DNA from 3 places in the Cupriavidus taiwanensis LMG 19424 genome. Region 3 is predicted to be linked to each of the others. Evidence: predicted binding sites of a transcription regulator. Region 3 holds the regulator's gene; each other region holds the start of a gene.
What was found. Region 3 encodes sigma-54, which starts transcription at its own class of promoters, with help from an activator protein. Its sites were predicted from a motif close to TGGCANGNAANCTGCTTT; they were not measured.

Region 1 (3,276 bases), 190 kb from region 3:
GAAGCGCGGCATCGGCAAGGCCTCGCGGCCTTCATTGCTGGCATACTCGCGCGCCTCCGCGCGGCGATAGTCCTGCCACATGGTGCCCAGCACCACCGCTGCCACCGCGACAAACGCCAGCGCCAGCCCCCGCGCCACCGGCAACGGCACCCGCCAGCGCCCGAAGCCCGACGGCTCCAGCCACCCCAGCATGAAGCAGAACGGCAGGAAGAAATACAGGTAATGCAGCGGGTATTCCAGCATCGAATGCGCGCACAGCATCGCCAGCCAGGTCAGCACCAGCACCGTCTGCCTGCGCTCCTCGGCATCGCCATGCCACAACCGCGCCCGCACCACCCGCCACAGCCACGCCAGCAGGATCACGGCCACGCCAGCGGTGCCGACGATCCCGGTCTTCGCCAGCAGATCGAGAATCGCGTTGTGGGCGTGCAGCGACATCTCGACCTTCACGCCGACCTGATCGAGCTGCTGGAATTGCGCCCAGCCGAACTCCCCCCAGCCGACGCCGAACCACGGATGGGCGCGGAACATGGCGATGGCGTGCGCCCACAGCGCGCCCCGCGCTGAGATCTGATCTTCGGCTTCGAGCTGGGCGACGGTGTCGAACAGGCGCCAGTCGAAGGCCTGCCCTGCCGCCTTGATCGTGGATTGCAGCACCAGCAGCATCGCCACCATGGCAACGGCAGCGACAACCAGTCCGACCGGGCGCCGCATCGGATCAGCTCCGCGCCGCTCGCCTCGCGCCAGCCATGCCGCAATCATCGCGTAGCCCGCGGCAAGGCCCACATGCAGCACGCCGGTACGCGAGCCGGACAGCACGATGCCGCTTTCCAGCAAGGCCACCGCGGCAAGCCACATCGGAAAGCGCAAACGCCCGCGCGAGGCCAGCCACACCGACGCGACCAGTGCGAGGCCGTGGACGGTGGCCTGGTGGTTGGGCTGGTTCAGGTTGCCCCAGAGGCGGCGGTTGGTGTCGTAGAAGTAGGTGGAGACGAGGCCGAAGGAGCGGGGTTCGAGGTGGAAGAGTTGAACCCACTGCGTAACGGTACCGAGCAGTCCGGCAATCAGCGCCGCAATGGCAAGGGCGTCCACGGTGTCCAATGCGCTGCCAGTCTGCATGCGGCGGTACCACCATGCAGCCGATGCCACGGCTGCGCCGAGAAGCAACGTCAGGACAGTCATCAGGCGGCTGCCGGAAACGTCGGAGTGTCCCAGGCTCGCGAAGATCAGGCTGACGACGACAAGCCACAGAAATAGCAGTGAGATCAGCGGCATCGATGCAGAAGAGGCGTCAGTCGAGACAACTGGCCTGCGAACCGCTTGAAACACGACGGCAGCAACCGCGACCATGCTGCACAGCGCGGCGGCCCATTCGCCGTAGAGCGTCGCTAGCGGCAGCGTGTGCCGGGAGACCAGCAGCGGGATGACGATTGCTGCGATGAGGACAGCCGACGAGAAGTTTGGCCGGGACGGCGGCATTGCGGCGCCTGGGTTGGGAAAAGGCGCATGATAGCGTGGCCGTGAGGCAAAGAAAAAGCGCCCGAAGGCGCTTTCGTTACAGCATCTAGAGAATTTTTAGATACCGGTCTGGGCACGCGTGCAGGTCGCTCCCGTCGTCGCTCCAGTCCAAACGATCGAGTTCGCGTTGCTGGTGCCGGTAAGAGTTACGACACAACCGTTTGCTGCGCCCAAGTTGTTTGCCGTCGCGGTCAACTCAATAGTAGTCGTGGTCGCGGTTGGGGCAGTGGGCGCACCCGCGCCAAACAGCAGAGTAACACCAGCCGGAGTCGGTACAGCCGGGTAACCGGTCGCAGCGGTAAGCTGGGCAAGCGTTCCACATGCGGTCAAGTTACCACCGGACACTTGCGCACATTGTGCAATCGCTTGCTTCAGCGGGGCAATTTCCGTGAGCGGGCTCGACCACCGCGACCGCGTCACATAATCCTGATACTGCGGAATCGCAATCGCCGCCAGGATACCAATGATCGCCACCACGATCATCAGTTCGATCAGCGTAAAGCCCTTCTGGACGCGGCGGCCCAGCTTCTTCAGTTGTTGTACCCGTTGCATGATTTGACCCCTCGAAGAGATTTTGGTTAAGCGTTGCACGTCTTCGGTTGCGTGACGCGGGGACGATTGAGCAGCAAGTGTGCCAGGCACATCCCCCATCGGTAGGGGGTGAAAAGCGACAAATTTCGTCACCCGTCGGGGTGAGGCTTGCCGCTTGCGCCAAAAATTGTCACCCGGGACCGCTATCACAGGCAAGCGCGACAAAAAGTGCGATCACTCACATGAGTTAGTTGGCGCGGGCACCGACACACGTGGCGCCGCGCCCAACGAAAAAGGGCGGCCAGCTGGCCGCCCTTCCCGCATAGGCTGATTGCCGTCAGGCGGCCTGTGCCGACCGGCGGCTCAGCAGCTTGCCGATGATCACCACCAGGATCGCGCCGGCGGCGCCGAAGACCAGGTGGGCGTGCGGCACGTGGACTTCGAACCAGGCGGCATCGACCGGGTCGCTGACCAGCATCTCGCCAGCAAGGTATCCCAGCAGCGCGGCGCCCAGCACGATGATGACCGGGAAGCGCTCCATCACCTTGAGCAGGAGGGTGCTGCCGAACACGATCAGCGGGATCGACAGCCCCAGGCCGACGATCAGCAGCAGCAGCTGGCTGCCTTCCGGGCCCTTCTGCGCGGCGGCAGCCACGGCGACCACGTTGTCCAGCGACATCACCAGGTCGGCGATCAGGATGGTACGGATCGCGGCCCAGATATTGTCCTTGGCGTCATGGCCGTCCTCATCGTCCTCGCCGGTCAGCAGTTGCACGCCGATGTAGACCAGCAGCACGGCGCCGATGATCTTCAGGTACGGCAGGCTCAGCAGCTTGACCGCGGCCACGGTCAGCACCACGCGCATGATGATGGCGGCGGCGCTGCCCCAGAAGATGGCTTTCTTCTGCTGGGCCGGCGGCAGGTTGCGCGAGGCGAGCGCGATCACCACCGCGTTGTCGCCGGACAGGACGATGTTGGTCAGGATGATCGATCCCAACGCAATCCAGAAAGTGGTGGAAGACAGCAGTTCCACGGGGAGGCTCCTCGAGTTCTATGTAGTAGCGGTTCTATGTACTGGCGCGCCCCGTCATCTGACGGGTGTTCGGATGTCTGAAAGCGCAGACATGACTGTTTAACCCACGAACCTTTCGATTACATTTCAATCCTGTAATCTTTCGGGGTTTTCCTGGCGCCGGGATCACTCGCCGGAAAAACAATGCCCCCGCC
Region 2 (3,276 bases), 860 kb from region 3:
CAGGCGGGGCTGCTGCACGAGGATGTGCAGACCGTGGCCGGGCCGGGCCTGGCCCGTTACACGCAGGAACCGGTGATGACAGAGGGTGTGCTGCAATGGCGCGACGGCGCTGCGCAAAGCGGTGACCCGCAGGTGCTGGCGACCGCCGCGGCCCCGTTCTCCGCCGAGGGCGGCCTGCGCCTGATGCAGGGCAACCTGGGCCGCGGCGTGATCAAGGTCTCGGCGGTGGCACCCGAGCATCGCGTGGTCGAGGCCCCGGTGCGCGTGTTCGATTCGCAAGAGGCGCTGCAAGCGGCGTTCGATGCCGGCGAACTGCGCGGCGACGTGGTGGCCGTGGTGCGCTTCCAGGGGCCGAATGCCAATGGCATGCCCGAACTGCACCGGTTGACCCCCGTGCTGGGCGCGCTGCAGGACGCCGGCCACAGGGTGGCGCTGGTGACCGACGGGCGCATGTCCGGCGCTTCGGGCAAAGTGCCGGCGGTGATCCACGTCGGCCCCGAGGCGCTGGCGGGCGGCGCGCTGGCGCGCGTGCGCGACGGCGACCGCATCCGTGTCGACGCCGTCGCCGGCACGCTGCAATGGCTGGGCGACGAAGCCGAATTCGCGGCGCGTGCGCCAGCCCGCGCCCCTGCCGACCCGTTCGCGCAATTCAGCCTGGGCCGCGGCCTGTTCGGCCTGTTCCGGCGCCACGCACGCATCGCGGAAGAGGGCGGCAGCGCACTCGACCTGTCCGAGGCGGATGCCGAAGCCGCCGGTAGCGACGGCCAACCCGCCGCGCTGCGATCCGTCGCACAATAACCGGGCCAGAGCCGACTTTTCATCGTGAATTTTCCCGCGGGGGCCGCCGCGCCCCCGCGACGTCCCTGCGACCCGCCGCCACTGCGTTCGGCCGGGCCGCCGCGGACGGGCAGGCAACCGACAAGGATGGCACCACCATCCGATACCAAGACCGACGGAGCAGACATGATCTATATCCTGATGGGCGTTTCCGGCAGCGGCAAGACCACGGTCGGCCAGTTGCTGGCGCAGCGGCTGGGCTGCGGCTTCCATGACGCCGACGACTTCCACAGCGACGCCAACAAGGCCAAGATGCACGCCGGCATCCCGCTGACCGACGCAGACCGCTGGCCGTGGCTGGCCGCGATGCGCGCGGCGATCGACACGGCCCGGGCCGAAGGCCGCACCCATGTGTTCACCTGCTCGGCGCTGCGCCAGGCGTACCGGGACCGGCTGACCCCGCCGGATGGCGGCGTGACCTTCGTGTTCATGAAGGGGGATGCCGCGCTGATCGGCGAGCGCCTGTCCGCGCGCACCGAGCACTTCTTCAACCCGGAGCTCTTGCAAAGCCAGTTCGATACGCTGGAAGAACCCGGCGACGCGCTGGCGCTCGATATCCGCCAGCCGCCCGAGGTGCTGGTCGACACCATCCTGCGGGCCACCGTGCGGCAAGGCGCCGGCGCGGCGCGCTGATCTGCCGCCCCATGCCCGGCGGGGCATGGCACCAGGGCACGACTGCGCTCTCCATGCAACGCAAAGAGGCCGCCGGTCCTGCCGGCGGCCTATTTGCGTGCGCTGGCAGGCATCTTGCTAGCTTGCCTTCGGTGCTGGCGCGGCCGACCCGGCGTCGCGCCGGGCCACCTTGCGGCTTTCGCCGGCACGGATATGCTGGAAGAGCCAGTGACTCGACGGCATCACCGTGGCTTGCGCCGACCGGCGCGGCGCGGGGCAGGGCACGACAGCCAGGGCAACCAGGGCGGCCGGCAGCGGCGCGGACAAGCGCCGCCGTGCCGGCGGCCCGCGACATGGAGGAGCGGCCATCATGGCGGCGCGGTACTTCGACGAGATGCTGGACTGGCGCGAGGACAAGGCGCCGGCGCTGATCCACGCGGGGCAGGCCTTGCCTGACGGGGCGGTACGCCCGCATTACCGGCATTTCGCCGAATGGCTGGCGCGCCAGACCGAAAGCACGATGGCCAACAAGCGCGCCGAGGCCGACCTGGTGTTCCGGCGCGTGGGCATCACCTTCGCCGTCTACGGCGACAAGGACGAGGCCAACAGCGGCACCGAGCGCACCATTCCGTTCGACGTGATCCCGCGCATTTTCCCGGCGAGCGAATGGGCGCTGCTGGAAAAAGGCTTGCGCCAGCGCGTGGCCGCGCTGAACCGCTTCATCCACGACATCTACCACGGCCAGGACATCATCCGCGCCGGGGTGATCCCGCCCGACCAGATCTACAACAACGCCCAGTACCGGCCCGAGATGCTCGGCGTCAGCGTGCCGCACGACGTCTATGCGCATGTCGCCGGCATCGACGTGGTGCGCGCCGGCGAGGGCGAGTTCTACGTGCTGGAAGACAACCTGCGCGTGCCGTCGGGCGTGTCGTACATGCTGGAAAACCGCAAGATGATGATGCGCCTGTTCCCGGACCTGTTCGCGCGCAACCGCGTGGCGCCGGTGGCGCACTATCCCGACCTGCTGCTCGACATGCTGCGCGGGGTCTCGCCGCAGGCCATCGCCGATCCGACCGTGGTGGTGCTGACGCCGGGCATGTACAACTCGGCGTACTTCGAGCATGCGTTCCTGGCGCAGCAGATGGGGGTGGAGCTGGTCGAGGGCAGCGACCTCTTCGTCGAGGACAACCACCTGTTCATGCGCACCACGCAGGGCCCGCAACGCATCGACGTGATCTACCGGCGCGTCGACGACGATTTCCTCGATCCGCTCGCCTTCCGCCCCGATTCCACGCTAGGCGCCGCGGGGCTGCTGTCGGTCTACCGCGCCGGCAACGTGACCATCTGCAATGCGATCGGCACCGGCGTGGCCGACGACAAGTCGATCTACCCGTATGTGCCGGACATGATCCGCTTCTACCTGGGCGAGGAGGCCATCCTCAGCAACGTGCCGACCTACATGTGCCGGCGCGCCGAGGACCTGCAGTACGTGCTGGACCATATGGGTGAACTGGTGGTCAAGGAGACCCATGGCGCCGGCGGCTACGGCATGCTGGTCGGGCCGGCCGCGACACGCGCCGAAATCGAAGCCTTCCGCGAGGTGGTCAGGGCCAGGCCCGAGCAGTACATCGCGCAGCCCACGCTGGCGCTGTCGACCTGCCCGACCTATGTCGAGTCCGGCATCGCCCCGCGCCATATCGACCTGCGCCCGTTCGTGCTGTCGGGCAAGGAGGTGCGCATGGTGCCGGGCGGGCTGACCCGCGTGGCGCTGCGGGAGGGGTCGCTGGTGGTGAATTCCTCGCAGGGGGGCGGCACCAAGGACAC
Region 3 (3,276 bases):
TGTGCGGTGCAGCGCGGGCAGGCGCGGCCACGATTTCTCTCTCTTTGTATGGCGCAGCATACACCTTGGCGCTGCGCTTGCGAACACTTCGGGCCGCCCCACGTGTACAGCGTTGGCTCGGCTGCCACAGCCCGAGCCGGCGCCAGGGCGCAAAAAAGCCGCGCTTCACGGCGCGGCTTGCCTGTGGAATCTGGTTCAGCAGCCTTCTGCGAGGCCGCCGGGCATAGGTTTATTGCTGCATCTGCGCTGCGGCCATCTGGTACTTGACCGCTTCACGGTCGTGGCCTTGCACGCGATCCTTGTAGCGAATCACCTGACGGTCCAGCTTGTCGACGAGTGCGTCGATCGCCGCATACAGGTCTTCGTGATGCGCCTCGACAAAGATGTCCTTGCCCTTGAGATGTAGATTGATTTCCGCGTACTGGCGCCGGTCCTTTTCCTTGTGATTGTCGACAGAGAGCAGCACGCTAACGCCAATGACTTGATCGAAATGCCTGACGATTCGCTCCAGCTTCGTTTCCACGTACTCACGCAGAGGGGGCGTGATGTCCAGGTGGTGTCCACTGATCTTGAAGTTCATAGCGCTTCTCCTTCTGAAAGAGCCTCACCAGGCAGGCGGTGGGCTCGGCTACAAAGACTTGCGGAGATTCACTGCGGGGATCTTCAGGGCTTCGCGATATTTGGCAACGGTGCGGCGTGCGACAACGAAGCCTTGCTCACCCAGCAGTTCGGCGATGCGACTGTCGGAAAGGGGATTCCTCGGGTCTTCGGCTCCTATCAGTTGCTTGATCAAGGCGCGGATGGCCGTTGATGAAGCCGCGCCACCGGTTTCGGTGGACACGTGGCTGCCGAAGAAGTACTTCAGTTCGAAAGTACCCATCGGCGTGGCCATGTATTTATTGGTCGTCACCCGGGAGATGGTTGACTCGTGTAAACCCAGTGTATCGGCAATCTCCCGCAAAACCAAGGGGCGCATGGCGATTTCACCGTGGGTGAAAAAGTTCTTTTGACGCTCGACAATGGCTTGCGAGACACGCAGGATCGTGTCGAACCTTTGCTGGATGTTCTTGATCAGCCAGCGCGCCTCCTGCAGCTTCTGCTGCAGCCCGGCGGTGCCGGTCTCGCCCTTGGCGCCGCGCAAAATCTGCGCATACATGTCGTTAATGCGCAGCCTTGGCATCACATCCGGATTGAGCTGCGCGATCCAGCCGCCGCCGCTCTTGCGCACGAATACGTCCGGCACGACGAAATCGGCTTCGGGCCGGCTGTACGCGTGGCCCGGGTAGGGGGCCAGCGAGCGGATCAGGTCATGGGCGGCCTTCAGCGCGACCTCATCGACCTGCAAGGCCTTTTTCAGCCGCGTGTAGTCGCGTACCGCAAGCAGTTCGAGGTGATGGGTGACGATGGTCAGCGCCAGCTCGCGCTGCGGGTGCGTCAGGCGGCGCAATTGCAGGGCCAGGCATTCGGCCGCATTGCGCGCACCGACGCCGGGCGGGTCGAAGCTCTGCAGCAGCGTCAGGATGGCGTGGACTTCGTCGGGGTCGAATTCGAGCTCTTCCGGCAGTTCCGCGCAGATCTCTTCCAGCGAGGCGCTCAGGTAGCCGTCGTCATCGAGGGACTCGATCAGGAAGATGGCGAGACCCTTGTCCCGCGCCGAGATCTTCAGCGGCGTGAGCTGCTCCATCAGGTATTCGCGCAGCGTGGGCTCGGCATCGCGCAGCTGCATCGGCGTCTTTTCGTCTTCGTCGCCTTGCGGGCGGCGGGCAAAGTCGTCAAGGCTCCAATCGCCGTTGCTGTAGTCGTCGCCGCTGCTGTTGTCGCCGTAGCTGTCTTCCGCGGCGCCGTCGGCGTGCGCATCGCCGTTGCCCTGGGGCTCGGCGGGCGCGGGCGCGGGAGCGCTCTGGACGTTGACCGAGCCGTCAGCCGCCACCCGCAGCGGGCTTTCGATCCAGTCGTTTTCCCGCTCGAGCAGCGGGTTTTCCGTCAGCGCCTGTTCGACTTCCTGCTGCAGTTCCAGCGTGGAAAGCTGCAGCAGCCGGATCGACTGTTGCAGCTGGGGGGTCAGTGCCAGGTGCTGGGAGAGGCGGAGCTGTAGCGACGGTTTCATGCGACCTATTTTATGCGCATCTTTCCGATGTTGGAACGGAAATTGCTATCGCTGAAGCGCTCTGATCGCCGCTGGCTCTTCACCGCCATGCAGCCATGGGCCGCCCGCGCATGGCGCCCGCCTTGTTACATGCGGAAATTCTCGCCCAGATAGACCCGCCGCACGGCGTCGTTGGCAATGATGTCTTCGGGCTGCCCCGCGGCCAGCACCGTGCCTTCGCTGATGATGTAGGCGTGGTCGCAGATGCCCAGCGTCTCGCGCACGTTGTGGTCGGTGATCAGCACGCCGATATTGCGCGCCTTGAGGAAGCTGACGATACGCTGGATCTCGCCCACGGCGATGGGGTCGACGCCGGCGAACGGTTCGTCCAGCAGGATAAAGCGCGGCGATGACGCCAGCGCGCGTGCGATTTCCACGCGGCGACGCTCGCCGCCTGACAGCGACAGCGCCGGGTTGTTGCGCAGGTGCGCGATCTGCAGGTCGTCGAGCAGGGCGTCCAGGCGGCGCTCGATCTCGGCCCTGGCCAGCGGCTTGCCCTTGTCCAGCTGCAGTTCCAGCACCGCGCGGATGTTTTCCTCGACGTTGAGCTTGCGGAACACCGAGGCTTCCTGCGGCAGGTACGACAGCCCCATGCGCGCGCGCTCGTGGATCGGCAGGCCGCTGATGTGGTCGCCGTCGAGCACGATGTCGCCCTCGTCCAGCGCCACCAGGCCGACGATCATGTAGAACGACGTGGTCTTGCCCGCGCCGTTCGGCCCGAGCAGCCCGACCACCTCGCCGCTCTTCACGTCGAGCGAGACGTCCTTGACCACCGTGCGCGAGCCATAGCGCTTCTTCAGGTGGCGCACGACCAGCGTGCTGCCGCCGGGCAGGACGGCGTTGGCTTCGACGACAGGCTTGTCGGCAATGGTGGCGGTATCGGTCATGGGTACGGTCAGGGTTTGTTGGCGGGCGCGGGCGCGGGCTTCAGGTCCAGCGGCGAGCCGCCCGCGGTGCCGGACTTCTGGTCCTGGCGCGGCGACAGCACCGCGCGCACCCGGCCGGACGGGTTGGCCGCCGCGGCATCGCCGCTGCCGCCGCCGGCAGCGGTGTAGAGTTCCTTGCGGCTGTCGTAGGTCAGCACCGCGCCGCGGATCTCGTCGAGCAGCTTGGCGCCTTGCAGCCGCGCC

Region 1: the regulator sigma-54 is predicted to act here: its motif matches at 2,138-2,155, upstream of RALTA_RS28970 (pilin).
Region 2: the regulator sigma-54 is predicted to act here: its motif matches at 1,574-1,591, upstream of RALTA_RS05540 (circularly permuted type 2 ATP-grasp protein).

The regions. Positions count from the first base shown of each region.
Region 1 is NC_010528.1:515,882-519,157, reverse strand. It holds gene RALTA_RS02480 (PglL family O-oligosaccharyltransferase) at 1-1,479, opposite strand, end outside; gene RALTA_RS28970 (pilin) at 1,576-2,070, opposite strand; gene RALTA_RS02470 (TerC family protein) at 2,387-3,082, opposite strand.
Region 2 is NC_010528.1:1,190,379-1,193,654, forward strand. It holds gene edd (phosphogluconate dehydratase) at 1-798, shown strand, start outside; gene RALTA_RS05535 (gluconokinase) at 964-1,470, shown strand; gene RALTA_RS05540 (circularly permuted type 2 ATP-grasp protein) at 1,820-3,276, shown strand, end outside.
Region 3 is NC_010528.1:330,296-333,571, forward strand. It holds gene hpf (ribosome hibernation-promoting factor, HPF/YfiA family) at 230-580, opposite strand; gene RALTA_RS01615 (RNA polymerase factor sigma-54) at 629-2,107, opposite strand; gene lptB (LPS export ABC transporter ATP-binding protein) at 2,233-3,033, opposite strand; gene lptA (lipopolysaccharide transport periplasmic protein LptA) at 3,042-3,276, opposite strand, start outside.